4 regions of the Citrobacter sp. RHB25-C09 genome follow, and region 4 is predicted to be linked to each of the others. Evidence: predicted binding sites of a transcription regulator. Region 4 holds the regulator's gene; each other region holds the start of a gene.

Region 1 (4,038 bases), 1.5 Mb from region 4:
GGGCGTAATGGCCATTCCGAAAGCGGCAAGCATCGCGCATGTACAGGAAAATGCGGCGGCGCTGACAGTGACACTTGCAGCCGATGAAATTGCCGCATTAGAAAAAGCGTATCCAGCGCCAAAAGGTAAAACGGCGCTGGATATGGTGTGAAAATTCTCGTCGTTTTCGTAGGCCTGATAAGGCGCAAGCCGCTATCAGGGCATGTTTGCCGGATGGCGATGCGAACGCATCTTATCCGGCCAACAAAACATTAGCGCTTCGCTACGCGAATGGTTTGCGCAAGGCGAGAAGGTTGCGCGGCGGTGGTTTTTTGCGGTTCAGTCGCGTAAGCCGTTTCGACGCACACAAACGTCTTATAGCCATCATCCGGCATGTCACCCATGCTAACAGAGAGCGCTGGACCTGGGTTCCAGCCCACGACGTTGAGATGATAATGGTGTTCAACATCGATATCACGGTTCAACGCAGCATCATGAATAACGCTGTGCGTTTCAGGGTTCAGGTACAGGCGGTCGGTTCGATCCGGGAATGCCTGGATGCCGTCTGCCAGGACATCTTCTTTGGCATCGTTCACTTTATCAATGAAGCGTTCGCCCAGTCCGCTGACTTTCACCGCCGCAATATCACCGACGTTAAAGTAAGTGTGCAGGGCAGAGGTCGTTTCAAAATCACCGTGTGCTTCCAGTTCGATTTCACAGGTTTTGCCAATCTTAAAGTGGGCAAGCAGGGTGAACTCGTGCGGCCAGTATTTACGCGTGGCCTCACTGCTTTGCAGTTCAAACGTCAAAGCGACGCCGTTGTCGTCACCGCTTTGCGCTTTCAGTGACCACGGCAAATTACGGGCAAAACCGTGGGAGGGCAGACCCTGCTGCGCCGCCGGGCCGAACCACGGCCAGCAGACGGGAACGCCTCCGCGCAGCGCCACGCCATTTTTAAACGGGGTATTATTACTCAACCACAGGACTTCAGCTTCTCCGGCGGGTTTCCAGGAGAGCAGGTGCGCGCCCTGTAAGGCGAAAGAGGCTTTGACCTGAGGGTGGTCGACGACGATCAGTTCCAGCTCATCAAGCTGGCGACGGGAGATAGCAGGGGTAATATGTTCGATTACCGGAAGTGCAAAAATTTTATTAATCATTACGCATTCCTTTTTAACCCTAAATAATTCGGGTTGCAGGACGGCGGCAAGTGAACGAACCCCGATGAGCTTACTATAGTAAGTGATTCGGGTGAGAGAGCGTAGCCAACACACCTGCAACTCGAAGTATGACGGGTATCTTCAGGCAAAAAAAAGAGCGACCATAGTCGCTCTTACAGATTACTGTCTCATCTCAACTTATTTGGAGATGTGAGCAATCAGATCCAGTACCTTGTTGGAGTAACCGGTTTCGTTATCGTACCAGGATACCAGTTTCACGAAGTTGTCGTTCAGAGCGATACCTGCTTTAGCATCGAACACTGAAGTGCAAACTTCGCCGTTGAAATCGGTAGATACAACGTCGTCTTCGGTGTAACCCAGAACGCCTTTCATCGGGCCTTCGGAAGCAGCTTTGATTGCTTTCTTAATGTCTTCGTAAGAAGCCGCTTTTTCCAGACGAACGGTCAGGTCAACAACGGATACGTTCGGAGTAGGAACACGGAACGCCATACCGGTCAGTTTGCCGTTCAGTTCTGGCAGTACTTTACCTACAGCTTTAGCAGCACCGGTAGAGGACGGGATGATGTTCTGAGCTGCGCCGCGGCCGCCGCGCCAGTCTTTGTGAGACGGGCCGTCAACGGTTTTCTGAGTAGCGGTGGTTGCGTGAACGGTAGTCATCAGACCTTCGATGATGCCGAAGTTGTCGTTGATAACTTTTGCCAGCGGAGCCAGGCAGTTGGTGGTGCAGGATGCGTTGGAAACGATGTCCTGGCCTTCGTATTTGTCAAAGTTAGCGCCTTTAACAAACATCGGGGTGTTGTCTTTGGAAGGACCAGTCAGAACCACTTTTTTCGCGCCAGCAGTGATGTGCTTACGAGCGGTTTCGTCAGTCAGGAAGATACCGGTCGCTTCAGCAACAACGTCAACACCAACTTCGTCCCATTTCAGGTTAGCCGGATCGCGTTCAGCGGTAACACGGATTTTTTTACCGTTAACGATCAGATGACCGTCTTTCACTTCAACGGTACCGTCGAAACGGCCGTGAGTGGAGTCGTATTTCAGCATGTAAGCCATGTATTCAGCGTCTAACAGGTCGTTGATTGCAACGATCTCAATGTCAGAGCGTTTCTGAGCAGCACGGAAAACAATGCGACCGATGCGGCCAAAACCGTTGATACCTACTTTGATAGTCATATATTCCACCAGCTATTTGTTAGTGAATAAAAGGTTGCCTGTAAAATTACAAAAACCTTACGCAGCGTCAAGCGGAATCGTGTCAATCATTGCGACAAATCAATCCTCAGCACAAGCTTTAGACAGCTGACTCGCCTCACTCTTCCATTGGGCTTGAAACCACATGGGGGCGGCGACCCGAATTTTAAAGTGCAACTGAGATAAAAATGTGATTTTGGTCACGATTCACGCGCTGCAATTTCTCAACACTCAAGTTTAGAACAAAAGTTCATACTGAGGTGTTAATGTTTTGTTAGAATCGGTCACGCAATGTGAGTGTTCTAAAAGCGAGATGTGAGCAAAATGGCGAATAAACCTTCTGCTGAAGATCTGAAAAAAAATCTTACCGAAATGCAGTTTTATGTGACCCAAAATCACGGCACGGAACCGCCATTTACCGGCCAGTTGCTGCATAACAAGCGAGATGGTGTGTACCACTGCCTGATCTGCGACGCGCCGCTGTTTAACGCCCAAACGAAATACGACTCCGGCTGCGGCTGGCCGAGCTTCTACGAGCCTGTCAGCGAGGAGTCGATCCGCTACCTGAAAGACTTTTCGCATGGTATGCAGCGGATCGAAATTCGCTGCGGCAACTGTGATGCTCATCTGGGGCACGTCTTCCCGGATGGTCCGCAACCTACGGGTGAGCGCTACTGCGTCAATTCAGCATCATTAAGCTTTACCGACGATGAAAGCGGCGAAAGAACGAAAGGTTGAAAAAACGATTCAGCAAATTATTCCAAAGGAGCGGACTCATCATGAATTTTGATGAAATTATTAACAACATGACGCCGGAAGTGTATCAGCGTTTGTCAACGGCGGTTGAGTTGGGAAAATGGCCGGATGGCGTGGCGCTAACGGCGGAGCAAAAAGAGAACAGTATGCAACTGGTTATGTTGTGGCAGGCCCGCAATAACCACGACGCGCAGCATATGACCATCGATACTAACGGTCAGATGGTAATGAAAAGCAAGCAGCAACTGAAAGAAGATTTCGGCATTGTACCGAAACCGATAGCGACGTTTAAATCCTGAATTGTGCCGCACGCCCGGTCCGCGTAAACCCGCCGGGCGTGGAAGGTGTGACTATTTTTTATTCATCATCGCCTTCAGATCGGCAAACGGATTGTATTTTGCCTCGCCGACGCTCTTCTGCGCATCTTCCCCCGCCACCACGGTGGAACCATACTGATCGGCCTCCGTGTATTTGGAGTGCTCGTGATCGTGGCAGTACAGGCACAGCATCTCCCAGTTGCTTCCGTCTTCCGGATTGTTCGAATGATCGTGGTCGATATGATGCACCGTTAATTCTCGCAGATTAGAATAGACAAACTCACGAGAACAGCGCCCACAGACCCAGGGGAAAAGTTTCAGCGCTTTTTCACGGTAACCGACTTCCAGACGGGCGTAGTTTTTGGGGATAAAAGCCATAAAGCCTCATGCCTTCAGGAGAAAATGAAAAGCTGCGCCAGCGTTGTCGCAGCGGATGGGACTATCATAACCGATTGTGAAGCGCGGGGCACCGTGACGTTACGCCCCATGCGGTAACATGGGGCGAGAGTGGGGATTAGTGTTTAATACCGAGCGAATCCGCCAGCTGTTTGGCGAGCTGGTTGTCATCATCCGCGCCGTACTCCCAGAACATGGCGCCAGCCAGCCCCCGTTTCTTA
Region 2 (4,038 bases), 1.7 Mb from region 4:
AAACACACCACCGCACTCCAGGCGTTCCGCCATTTTCTGAGCAAGCGCTTCATTCGCCGTAAACAGACTGGCCGAAAGGCCGAAGTCACTGTCGTTCGCCAGTTCCAGCGCATGTTCGGCATCCTTCGCCACCGTGATGGTCGCCACGGGACCAAATAACTCCTCACGAAAGGCCGTCATTTCTGGCGTGACGTTTGCGAGCACGGTTACCGGATAATAGTTCCCATCACCGGCAATCTTCTCACCACCCGCTATTAACTCTGCGCCTTCAGCGATCGTGGACTGAACCTGCTGATGAAGTTCGTCACGCAGGTCGAATCGCGCCATCGGCCCGAGATCGCTCTCTTCCAGAAGAGGATCGCCGATCTTCAGCGCCAGCGCTGCCGCAACAAAGCGTTCGGTAAATGCCTTTGCGATCCCCTCTTCCACAATAAAGCGTTTTGCCGCCGCACAAACCTGCCCGGTGTTCTGATAACGACCCGCTACTGCCGCTTTCACCGCGAGGTCGAGATCGGCATCGTTGAGCACAATAAACGGGTCGGAGCCGCCAAGTTCCAGAACGCATTTTTTCAGTGCGGCACCGGCCTGTGCGCCGATTGCCGCACCTGCACGAACGCTGCCAGTTACAGTGACAGCTGCAATACGCCGATCGTTTATCAGTGTGCTGACGCCTGTATTATCCGCATTTATCCAACCGTAGACGCCCTCGGGGATTTCCGCATCATTAAAGATCTGCGCAATTAACTGCGCACACGCGGTCACGTTAGGTGCGTGTTTAAGGACATAGCCATTACCGGCTAACAGAACAGGCACAGCACCGCGCAACACCTGCCAGAGCGGAAAATTCCACGGCATAACCGCCAGTATTGTTCCCAATGGACGATACTCAATCACCGCCTGCTGGTTCTCGACCCGCGTCGGCTCGGCATTCAGCATCTGGGGTCCGTGCTGCGCATACCAGTCACAAAGCGCAGCCGATTTTGCCACTTCGGCGCGTGACTGTTTAATCGGTTTCCCCATCTCACGCGTAATGCACAGAGCCATCTCTTCCTTACGGGCGCGTAACGCCTGACCGAGGTCGCGTAGCTTTTGAGCGCGCCAGGCAACCGTGGTCTGCTTCCACTGCGCATAACCTGTGGCGGCCTGTTGCAGACACTGTTCAATTTCGTGCGCGGTGGCCCAGGAAAGTGACGAAATGACGTGCCCATTAGCGGGGTTGATGGACATAGCCTGTGCGGCAGGTGAAATAGGCATAGTGGCTCTCCGTTATGATCTCTTTTGTCATCATGGCCGCATTTACTCTTTGCTAAAAATGAATAATATTAACCAGGTTGTTCACAAAACGAGAAAACTATGGATCTGACACAACTGGAGATGTTCAACGCGGTTGCAGAAACGGGCAGTATTACTCAGGCAGCAGCCAGGGTTCACCGCGTTCCTTCAAATCTGACCACCCGTATTCGCCAGCTTGAGGCCGATCTTGGTGTCGATCTGTTTATTCGCGAGAATCAGCGCCTGCGCCTCTCACCTGCCGGACATAATTTTCTGCGCTACAGCCAGCAGATTCTGGCACTTGTGGATGAAGCGAGAATGGTCGTGGCCGGCGATGAGCCCAAGGGTTTATTCTCACTCGGCGCGCTGGAGAGCACCGCTGCCGTGCGTATTCCTGCCACCCTTGCAGACTATAACCAGCGCTATCCGAAGATTCAGTTCTCGCTGGCTACCGGGCCGTCCGGGCGAATGCTTGAGGGGGTGCTGGAAGGACACCTTAATGCTGCCTTCGTTGATGGCCCCATTACTCACCCAGGGCTTGAGGGCATTACGGTCTATCAGGAAGAGATGATGGTTGTGACTCCGCAAGGACATGCCGCGGTTAACTGCGCCAGCGATGTTAATGGCTGTTCGATTTACGCCTTTCGCGCTAACTGTTCTTACCGCCGCCATTTTGAACGCTGGTTCCATGCGGATCGGGCGATGCCCGGCACGATTCACGAGATGGAGTCGTACCACGGAATGCTGGCGTGCGTCATCGCCGGAGCCGGTATTGCGCTGATGCCACGTTCCATGCTGGAAAGTATGCCCGGACATCATCAGGTCGACGCCTGGCCGTTGGCGGAAGCGTGGCGCTGGCTGGATACCTGGCTGGTGTGGCGTCGCGGAGCGATGACGCGGCAACTGGAGGCATTTATTGCGTTGCTGAAGGAACATACGTCATCTGGAATATCGTCATAACTCTCGCAGGCGAGCTGGCTCACCGCAATAAAATGAGACGCTCGTCACAAAATAATTGTCTTTTCGCCAGTAAACGTTCTAAGATCGCTCTCTCACCTTCTTCGTCACACACCTGATTCATTCTTATGACAATTAATACGGTTTCCCGTAAAGTCGCCTGGCTACGGGTCGTCACGCTGGCCATCGCGGCGTTTATCTTCAATACCACGGAATTCGTCCCTGTAGGGTTGCTGTCAGATATCGCACAAAGTTTTGATATGCAGACCGCACAGGTTGGGATCATGCTGACGATCTACGCCTGGGTTGTCGCGCTGATGTCTCTACCGTTTATGCTGCTGACCAGCCAGGTCGAGAGGCGCAAACTGCTGATCTGCCTGTTTGTGGTGTTTATCGCCAGCCATGTGCTCTCTTTCCTGGCATGGAACTTCACCGTTTTGGTTGTGAGCCGTATTGGTATTGCTTTCGCTCATGCGATTTTCTGGTCGATTACCGCTTCACTGGCGATTCGCCTGGCTCCGGCGGGAAAACGTGCGCAGGCGTTAAGTTTGATCGCCACAGGGACAGCGCTGGCAATGGTATTAGGCTTACCCATCGGGCGCATTGTAGGTCAGTATTTTGGCTGGCGAACCACCTTCTTCGCCATTGGTATGGGCGCGTTATTGACCCTTGTCTGCCTGATCAAGCTGTTGCCTGCACTGCCAAGTGAACACTCCGGTTCGTTGAAAAGCCTGCCGCTGCTGTTTCGCCGTCCGGCACTGATGAGTCTCTATGTATTGACAGTGGTCGTCGTCACCGCACATTACACGGCTTACAGCTATATTGAGCCGTTTGTACAAACCGTCGCCGGGCTCAGTGCCAGCTTCGCGACCCTACTACTGTTGGTGCTTGGCGGAGCGGGAATCGTCGGCAGCATTGTCTTTGGTAAATTAGGGAATCAGCATGCCTCTGCGCTGATTACCACCGCAATTGGCCTGCTGGTGATCTGTTTGTTCTTGCTGCTGCCTGCCGCAACCCGCGAGTTACATCTCGCGATACTAAGCATCTTCTGGGGTATTGCCATCATGGTGATAGGCTTAGGCATGCAGGTGAAAGTACTGGCACTGGCACCCGACGCCACTGACGTCGCAATGGCACTCTTCTCAGGTATTTTTAATATCGGTATCGGCGCCGGAGCACTGGTGGGGAATCAGGTGAGTTTACACTGGTCAATGTCCAGTATTGGGTATGTTGGGGCAATTCCGGCAGTTGCCGCACTGCTCTGGTCAGTGATTATCTTTCGAAAATGGCCTGTCTCTCTGGAAGAGCAGCCGCAGCATTCGTGATGAGTCCAGTCCGGCCGGAGGCTCTCCCCCGTCCGGACTCTGACGTTTAATGATAGGTTTTAATAATTTCCAGCACGCCGTTAATAATAAACTGCACGCCCATACACACCAGCAGAAAGCCCATCAGTCGCGAAATAGCTTCGATCCCGTCTTTGCCGACCAGACGCATGATCGCGCCGGAGCTACGCAGACATCCCCATAAAATTACCCCAACGAGGGCAAAAATAAGCGGCGGCGCGACGGTGATCACCCAGTCCGGAAACGTTGAACCATGGCGGACGGTCGACGCGGAACTGATGATCATGGCGATGGTACCCGGCCCGGCAGTGCTTGGCATTGCCAGCGGCACGAAGGCGATATTGGCGTCCGACTTATCTTCCCTGTCTTCACCCTGTTTTTCAGCCGCTGAGGATTCATGACCTTTAGGCTGTGGAAAAAGCATCCGAAAACCAATAAACGCAACAATCAATCCACCAGCAATACG
Region 3 (4,038 bases), 1.2 Mb from region 4:
CAGGCCGGCGCGTTGGGCATCATCGACAGAGCGGAAAGAATCGTTACCCCTTCATCTTTCGCCGCTTCAATAAACGAAGGGGGAATGGATAACAGGCAACTGAACACAAAAAACAGCACGCTTAAGCAGATGATCGAATAAGCGACCTTCATGATTTTTTTGCATTTACCCATGGCCAGTTCGCCGTATCTTTCACGTCTGTCGATAGCAAACGTAGAGATGATCGGCGTATGGCTAAAAGCAAAAACCATCACGGGAATCGATATCCATACCTGATGCAGCGTGTGCTGGTCGAACGTCATTTCCCCGGTCAGCAGAGAGGGTTGCCAACTGCCTGTCAGGTATATTGAGAGAAAGAGAAAGTAGGCAATCAGCGGGAAAACCAGAAACCCCATGACCCGGATGGTGGCATGCCGGCCCATCAGGAATATCAGGTTCAGAATGAGCACCACGCCGAGGCTAACCGCCATGCGGATGCCCAGGTTAATCTCAAGATGTTTTGCCAACTGTTCAGTCAGTGAGTTGGTAATCGCCACCGCGTATATCAATACCACCACAAAGAAGGCTAAAAAATAGAGCGCAGTGATCAGGCTGCCGATCTTCTTACCATAATAATGGGTGACCGCCCCCGTAATGCCTTCTCCGGCAGAGGTTCTGGACGAGAGGATGAACTGACATAGCGCCCTGTGCGGCCAATAGGTCAGTGGCCAGGCGACCAGTGCAGTAATGAACAGCACGATGGCTCCCGCTGAACCCAGTTGTATCGGGAGAAATAGAGTCCCTGCGCCAACGGCGGTGCCATACAACGCGAAGCTCCAGAGCGTCTCTTCTTTTGACCATATTTTCGACATTTCTTGAACGCATCAACTATAAAATAAACAAAAAGAAGCGCAATTTACCATAAAATGGTCTGTGCTGGGGAGAGTGTGCGGACCAGGAGAGTACGAGAAGATATGCCGGAACCGTAACGATCCCAGCAAATTTGTGAATAATCAGGCAGTAACGCGCTGTTGGCGACGTTTAACCAGGCGAGCGCGAAGCGTGTCGTATGCCCAGTTATAAAACATGGTATACGGCAGGAAGAAAAGAAAGAAGCCAATCTCCAGCGTAAACGCCTGTAGCAAACTGACGTTCAGGACGAATGCCACAATATTTACCCCAATGACGATAAACCCGCACTCAAAGCCGAGGGCATGAAAGGCACGTATTTTCGCCGTCCGGGTGACCAGATGTGCGGGCCAAAAGCGATCAAATAGCGCGTTATAGATAATGTTCCAGATCATCGCCGTCGTTGCCAGTAGCACCGTCAGGCCACCCATTTCCAGAACGGAGCGCTGCATCAACCAGGCGGTGATCGGTGCGAGGATGGCCGTGGCGATCCCTTCAAAACACACCGCATGAAAAATGCGCTCCAGTAACGATCTGCGCTGAACTGTTTGCTGTTGCATAAGCTGAACCTTTTTATAGACGCCCGAATAACGGAATGGCGAGAATTTTATCGGTTTTTATGATATCTAAAAGATAACATCCATCGATAAAGTAGATAGTTCATGCGCTACTCACCCGAAGCCCTGACCGCATTTGTTGAGACGGTTTCCTGCGGCTCATTCTCTGCGGCGGCGCGCAGACTGCGTAAGAGCCAGTCCACAATCAGCACGGCAATTGCGCATCTCGAAGCCGATCTGGGCATTCAGTTGTTCGATCGCACTTCCCGTCAGCCGGTGCTGACTGAGGAAGGTAAAAAGGTGCTTGGCTATGTGCAGGCTATTTTGTCCGCCAGCGAACGGCTTGACGAAGTGGCGCTGTCGCTGGCGGGCGAGACGGAAGCACGGCTGACCTTTGTGCTCTCAGATACCTTGCACCCTGACGTACTGGAAGAGTTGATGGTGCAGTTTGATCGGCAGTTTCCGCATACTGAGTTCGAGTGTTTGATTGGCGAAGATGTGGATGTCATCGATCTGCTGCAAAAAGAGCGTGCCCAGGTTGGGCTAATCGAAGCCCGGGATCACTATCCAACGGATATCGGCGCAACGCGCTTACCGATGCAAACATGGATGGGGCTGTACGTGGCGGCCTCCCATCCTCTGGCGGGGCAACAGAATGTGCAACTGGACCAGTTGCACACCTGGCGCGAACTTCGCCTGAATACGTATCTGGACAGTGGGACCCAGCTTGCGCGCGGGCCGGTCTGGTCGGCACCCAACTACCTGCTCTTGTTGAGCATGGCGGTGCAGGGTTTTGGCTGGTGTGCGTTGCCCTGCGCGCTGGTCGACGAATTTGCGGCAGAAAAATCACTGGTTCAGTTGGCGCTTCCGGGCTGGCCGAAGGCGATATCTATCGATCTTCTCTGGAATAAGAAATCACCGCCAGGCGCAGCGGGAAGCTGGCTGCGATATCACTTACAACAGGGAAGCATTGCGGACTAAATACCGGCGAGATGGATTTCCTTTGTGATAAAACTCACTTTTCTTAAACAATCAAGATAACAATATTTAACAATCCTCTACTATTGCGCTGTCTTCTTGCGCTGAGGTCGTCATGAAAGAGGTTGTCATCGTTGGGGCGTTACGGACGCCGATTGGTTGCTTTCAGGGAACACTGTCCCGCCATACTGCCGTTGAGTTGGGCAGCATGGTGGTAAAAGCGTTGATTGATGGCACCGGTGTGGATGCGCATGCGGTTGATGAAGTGATCCTCGGCCAGGTCCTGACGGCCGGTGCGGGACAAAACCCGGCGCGCCAGTCTGCGATTAATGGCGGATTACCCAACACGGTTTCTGCTATCACCATCAATGATGTGTGCGGTTCAGGGCTGAAAGCATTGCACCTGGCAACCCAGGCGATACAGTGCGGCGAAGCGGATATCGTCATTGCGGGCGGCCAGGAAAATATGAGCCGCGCGCCGCATGTCCTTACCGACAGCCGAACTGGCGCACAACTCGGCAACAGCCAACTGGTAGACAGCCTGGTGCATGACGGCTTATGGGATGCCTTCAATGATTACCATATGGGCGTCACCGCCGAGAATCTGGCGCGTGAATATGGGATCAGCCGCGAGCTGCAGGATGCCTACGCACTTAGCTCGCAACACAAAGCCCGCGCCGCCATAGACAGCGGGCGCTTTAAAGATGAAATCGTACCGGTCGTTACCCAGCACAATGGACAAACGGTCACGATCGACACCGATGAACAGCCGAGAACCGATGCCAGCGCTGAAGGGTTAGCGAAACTGGATCCGGCTTTTGAATTGCTGGGATCGGTGACCGCCGGAAACGCCTCCTCTATCAATGACGGCGCAGCGGCGGTGATGATGATGAGTGAGTCTAAAGCGCAAGAGCTGAACTTGCCTGTCCTCGCGCGCATCCGCGCTTTTGCCAGCGTTGGGGTTGATCCTGCGCTCATGGGGATTGCGCCGGTGTATGCCACCCGGCGTTGTCTGGAACGGGTTGGCTGGCAGTTAGCGGACGTCGATCTTATTGAAGCGAACGAGGCGTTTGCGGCCCAGGCGCTGTCCGTCGGCAAGATGCTGGAATGGGATGAGCGGCGGGTAAACGTTAACGGTGGCGCGATCGCGCTCGGTCATCCTATTGGCGCTTCCGGCTGTCGGATCCTGGTTTCCCTGGTTCATGAAATGGTCAAGCGCAATGCCCGCAAAGGGCTGGCGACACTGTGTATCGGTGGTGGTCAGGGTGTCGCGCTGGCGATCGAACGCGACTAAACGCTCTTCCTGTTTTTCCCCGCATTCATTTCACGTATTGCCGTCATTATTCGATGACGGCAATCTCGTTATGCCCATCTATTTGTTTTAATAGTGAATTTTATTAGTCCGTTTTAATTGTGTATTGCACGAGCGTGATCGTACTTACACTTTTGATAATATCTTGCAGAAAAAGTGAAACGTTGTTTTATATATGATTGAAAACACATTCCGTGAGGGATATCATTAGCGCATAAAGTAAAACGGAACAGCGTTTCGCTCTCCGTAAAGGAATTCCCGCTCAGTTTTTCACTGGAGGTCAATGTGGACGTAAGACAAAGT
Region 4 (4,038 bases):
ACTTTGTCGATCTGGCCTGGAGCGAAGATCCACAGCAGGCGAAGCACAAACCGCGCCTGGTGGTATTTCATGGCCTTGAAGGCAGCCTGAACAGCCCTTATGCGCACGGGCTTATTGAAGCGGCAAAAAATCGCGGCTGGCTTGGGGTGGTGATGCACTTTCGCGGCTGTAGCGGCGAACCGAATCGCCTGAATCGTATTTATCATTCTGGTGAAACAGAAGACGGCTCCTGGTTCTTAGGCTGGTTGCAAAGAGAGTTCGGTAAGGTTCCTACCGCTGCCGTTGGCTATTCTCTCGGCGGCAATATGCTGGCATGCCTGCTGGCAAAAGAGGGGAGTAACATCCCGTTGGATGCCGCCGTGATCGTCTCCGCCCCCTTTGTTCTGGAAGCGTGCAGTTATCATATGGACAAAGGCTTTTCCCGCGTTTATCAGCGCTATCTGCTTAACCTGTTGAAGGCCAACGCGTCGCGTAAACTGGCGGCCTATCCAGGCTCGCTGCCGGTAAGTCTGGCACAGTTAAAATCCTTGCGCCGTATCCGCGAATTTGACGATCTCATCACCGCCAAAATCCACGGATTCGCCGATGCTATTGACTACTATCGTCAATGTAGCGCCATGCCATTGCTCAGTGAGATCGCCATTCCGACGCTCATTATCCATGCTAAGGACGATCCGTTTATGGACCACCACGTAATCCCAAAAGCGGAAGATTTACCGTCACAGGTGGAATATCAACTTACCAAGCATGGCGGTCACGTTGGGTTTATTAGCGGCACGTTGCGTCGGCCTGAGATGTGGCTGGAGTCGCGCATTCCCGAGTGGCTGACACCATACCTGGAGGAATAACCATGCAGATCCCCTGGCAAGACCTCTCCCCCGAAACGCTGGAAAATCTGATAGAAAGCTTTGTGTTGCGCGAAGGCACCGACTATGGTGAACATGAACGTACCCTTGAGCAAAAAGTCGCCGACGTCAAACGCCAACTCCAGTGCGGAGAAGCGGTACTGGTATGGTCTGAACTGCACGAAACGGTCAATATTATGCCGCGAAAACAGTTCCGCGAATAACTCGCCCCGTCGGCGGACGACACTATAATTACAACGAATTCATGGAGTTGTTATGTCTGCCAAACATCCGGTGATTGCAGTAACAGGATCCAGTGGCGCGGGGACCACCACCACCAGCCTCGCGTTTCGTAAAATTTTTGCCCAGTTAAATCTGCGCGCAGCCGAGGTGGAAGGCGACAGTTTTCATCGCTATACCCGTCCGGAGATGGACATGGCGATCCGCAAGGCGCGAGACGCCGGGCGGCATATCAGCTATTTTGGTCCCGAAGCCAACGACTTTGGCCTACTGGAACAAACCTTTATTGAATACGGGCAGACGGGCAAAGGCCAGTCGCGCAAGTACCTGCACACCTACGACGAAGCTGTACCGTGGAATCAGGTGCCGGGTACGTTTACCCCCTGGCAGCCTCTGCCGGAGCCCACAGATGTGCTGTTCTATGAAGGGCTACACGGCGGCGTAGTGACGCCACAGCACGAAGTCGCAAGTCATGTGGATCTGCTGGTGGGCGTAGTGCCCATCGTTAACCTGGAGTGGATCCAAAAATTAATCCGCGACACGGGTGAACGCGGTCATTCCCGCGAAGCAGTGATGGACTCCGTGGTCCGGTCCATGGATGACTATATCAATTACATCACCCCACAGTTTTCCCGCACGCATATTAACTTCCAGCGCGTCCCTACGGTAGATACTTCCAACCCGTTCGCGGCGAGAGGTATTCCGTCACTGGATGAAAGCTTTGTCGTGATTCATTTTCGTAATCTTGAGGGGATCGATTTCCCCTGGCTGTTGGCGATGCTGCAGGGCTCATTCATTTCGCATATCAATACATTAGTGGTGCCGGGCGGCAAGATGGGGCTGGCAATGGAACTGATTATGCTGCCGCTGGTACAGCGACTGATGGAAGGCAAAAAAATCGAGTAAAGTGAGGTTTGCCGGATGGCGGCTACGCCTTATCCGGCCTACAAAACGACGCCTGCTGTAGGCCTGATAAGCGCAGCGCCATCAGGCACTGACCATTACGCCGCAATCACTTCATACGAATGGGTAATGTTGACGGCTTTTTCCAGCATCAGCGCCACAGAACAATACTTCTCCGCAGAGAGATCCACCGCACGTGCGACGGCGGCATCTTTCAGCTCATTGCCGGTCACAATAAAGTGCAGATTAATATGGGTGAACAGGCGTGGTGCTTCTTCACGACGTTCAGACGTCAGTTTGACTTCACAGTTGGTCACATCCTGACGGCCTTTCTGCAGGATAGAAACGACATCAATCGCGCTACATCCCCCCGCCGCCATCAGCACCATTTCCATCGGACTGGGGGCTTTGTCACCTGAATTACCGTCCATCAAAATCTGGTGCCCGGAAGCGGACTCCCCAAGGAAGGTTAAACCCTCAACCCATTTAACACGCGCTTGCATAATTTTTAACTCCAGTGCGTTAATTTTCCTTACAGATTACGCGCACATAACAATTCTCGCAACGGAAGGCGACCTGCGTCATGCTGAAGCGAGACACCAGGAGACACACGGCTAAAGCTATGCTAAAACAGTCAGGATGCTACAGTAATATATTGACGTACCACATGTATGCAGAGGACATCAATTTACAGGCTGAAGTTCGTTTTTGTCGGCCTCTTCCCAGGATTCGGGAAGCATTTTTTTGCAAACCCAGAGCAGCGACTTTTTCTGACTCTGGAGACAGCTTATAACAGAGGATAATCGCGCATGGTGCTTGGCAAACCGCAAACAGACCCGACTCTCGAATGGTTCTTGTCTCATTGCCACATTCATAAGTACCCGTCGAAGAGCACGCTGATTCACCAGGGTGAAAAAGCGGAAACGTTGTACTACATCGTTAAAGGCTCAGTGGCTGTGTTGATTAAAGATGAGGAAGGGAAAGAAATGATCCTTTCTTATCTGAATCAGGGTGATTTTATTGGCGAATTGGGCCTGTTTGAAGAAGGCCAGGAACGTAGCGCATGGGTACGTGCTAAAACAGCATGTGAAGTGGCTGAGATTTCCTACAAAAAATTCCGCCAGTTGATTCAGGTAAACCCGGATATTCTGATGCGCCTGTCTTCTCAGATGGCTCGTCGTCTGCAAGTTACATCTGAAAAAGTCGGTAACCTGGCTTTCCTCGACGTAACCGGTCGTATCGCCCAGACTCTGCTGAACCTGGCGAAACAACCAGATGCGATGACTCACCCGGATGGCATGCAGATCAAAATCACTCGCCAGGAGATTGGTCAAATCGTTGGCTGCTCTCGTGAAACCGTTGGTCGTATCCTGAAAATGCTGGAAGATCAGAATCTGATCTCCGCACACGGTAAGACTATCGTCGTTTACGGTACACGTTAATTCCGTCGAAACGGTGCGTTACTGTGTAGCGCGCCGTTTTTTGTTTTACCCATGTGGCGCAGACTGATTTATCACCCGGAGATCAACTACGCACTACGCCAAACGTTGGTGTTGTGTTTACCTGTGGGCATCGGGCTGTTCATTGGTCAGTTACATCTGGGCTTACTCTTTGCTCTCGTCCCCGCCTGCTGCAATATCGCCGGGCTCGACACTCCACATAAGCGCTTCTTCAAACGTCTGATCATTGGCGCATCGCTGTTTGCCGGATGCAGTCTGGTGATGCAACTGCTGTTGTTTCAGGACGTCCCCCTGCCGTTGATCCTGACCGGGCTAACGCTGACTCTCGGCGTCACGGCAGAGTTAAGCGCGCTCCACGCCAGGCTGCTTCCGGCGTCGCTGATCGCCGCGATTTTCACGCTGAGTCTGGCCGGGAATATGCCGGTCTGGGAACCACTGCTCATCTATGCCCTGGGCACCTTATGGTACGGATTGTTCAACTGGTTCTGGCTCTGGCTATGGCGTGAACAACCCCTACGTGAGTCGCTTAGCCTGCTATACCGTGAACTCGCCGATTATTGTGAAGCGAAATACAGCATGCTGACACAGCA

The links. Region 4 encodes CRP, which controls carbon source genes, mostly activating them, when cyclic AMP is high. Its sites were predicted from a motif close to ATGTGANNNNNNTCACAT; they were not measured.
Region 1: a site for CRP is predicted at 2,537-2,554, ahead of msrB (peptide-methionine (R)-S-oxide reductase MsrB). Genes of this name have one in related genera too.
Region 2: a site for CRP is predicted at 2,265-2,282, ahead of HVY19_RS09910 (sugar transporter). Genes of this name have one in related genera too.
Region 3: a site for CRP is predicted at 2,449-2,466, ahead of HVY19_RS16990 (acetyl-CoA C-acetyltransferase). Genes of this name have one in related genera too.

Annotation. Positions count from the first base shown of each region.
Region 1 is NZ_CP057483.1:1,915,559-1,919,596, forward strand. It holds gene HVY19_RS08880 (aldo/keto reductase) at 1-151, shown strand, start outside; gene HVY19_RS08885 (D-hexose-6-phosphate mutarotase) at 252-1,136, opposite strand; gene gapA (glyceraldehyde-3-phosphate dehydrogenase) at 1,335-2,330, opposite strand; gene msrB (peptide-methionine (R)-S-oxide reductase MsrB) at 2,673-3,086, shown strand; gene HVY19_RS08900 (YeaC family protein) at 3,128-3,403, shown strand; gene yajD (HNH nuclease YajD) at 3,455-3,799, opposite strand; gene HVY19_RS08910 (glycoside hydrolase family 18 protein) at 3,936-4,038, opposite strand, start outside.
Region 2 is NZ_CP057483.1:2,120,925-2,124,962, reverse strand. It holds gene sad (succinate-semialdehyde dehydrogenase) at 1-1,254, opposite strand, end outside; gene HVY19_RS09915 (LysR family transcriptional regulator) at 1,354-2,232, shown strand; gene HVY19_RS09910 (sugar transporter) at 2,358-3,554, shown strand; gene HVY19_RS09905 (MarC family NAAT transporter) at 3,601-4,038, opposite strand, start outside.
Region 3 is NZ_CP057483.1:3,596,608-3,600,645, reverse strand. It holds gene HVY19_RS17005 (amino acid permease) at 1-851, opposite strand, end outside; gene HVY19_RS17000 (multidrug/biocide efflux PACE transporter) at 993-1,448, opposite strand; gene HVY19_RS16995 (LysR family transcriptional regulator) at 1,551-2,426, shown strand; gene HVY19_RS16990 (acetyl-CoA C-acetyltransferase) at 2,539-3,717, shown strand; gene kduI (5-dehydro-4-deoxy-D-glucuronate isomerase) at 4,021-4,038, shown strand, end outside.
Region 4 is NZ_CP057483.1:382,206-386,243, reverse strand. It holds gene HVY19_RS01725 (hydrolase) at 1-848, shown strand, start outside; gene HVY19_RS01720 (YheU family protein) at 851-1,069, shown strand; gene HVY19_RS01715 (phosphoribulokinase) at 1,122-1,991, shown strand; gene HVY19_RS01710 (OsmC family protein) at 2,087-2,491, opposite strand; gene crp (cAMP-activated global transcriptional regulator CRP) at 2,798-3,430, shown strand; gene HVY19_RS01700 (YccS/YhfK family putative transporter) at 3,482-4,038, shown strand, end outside.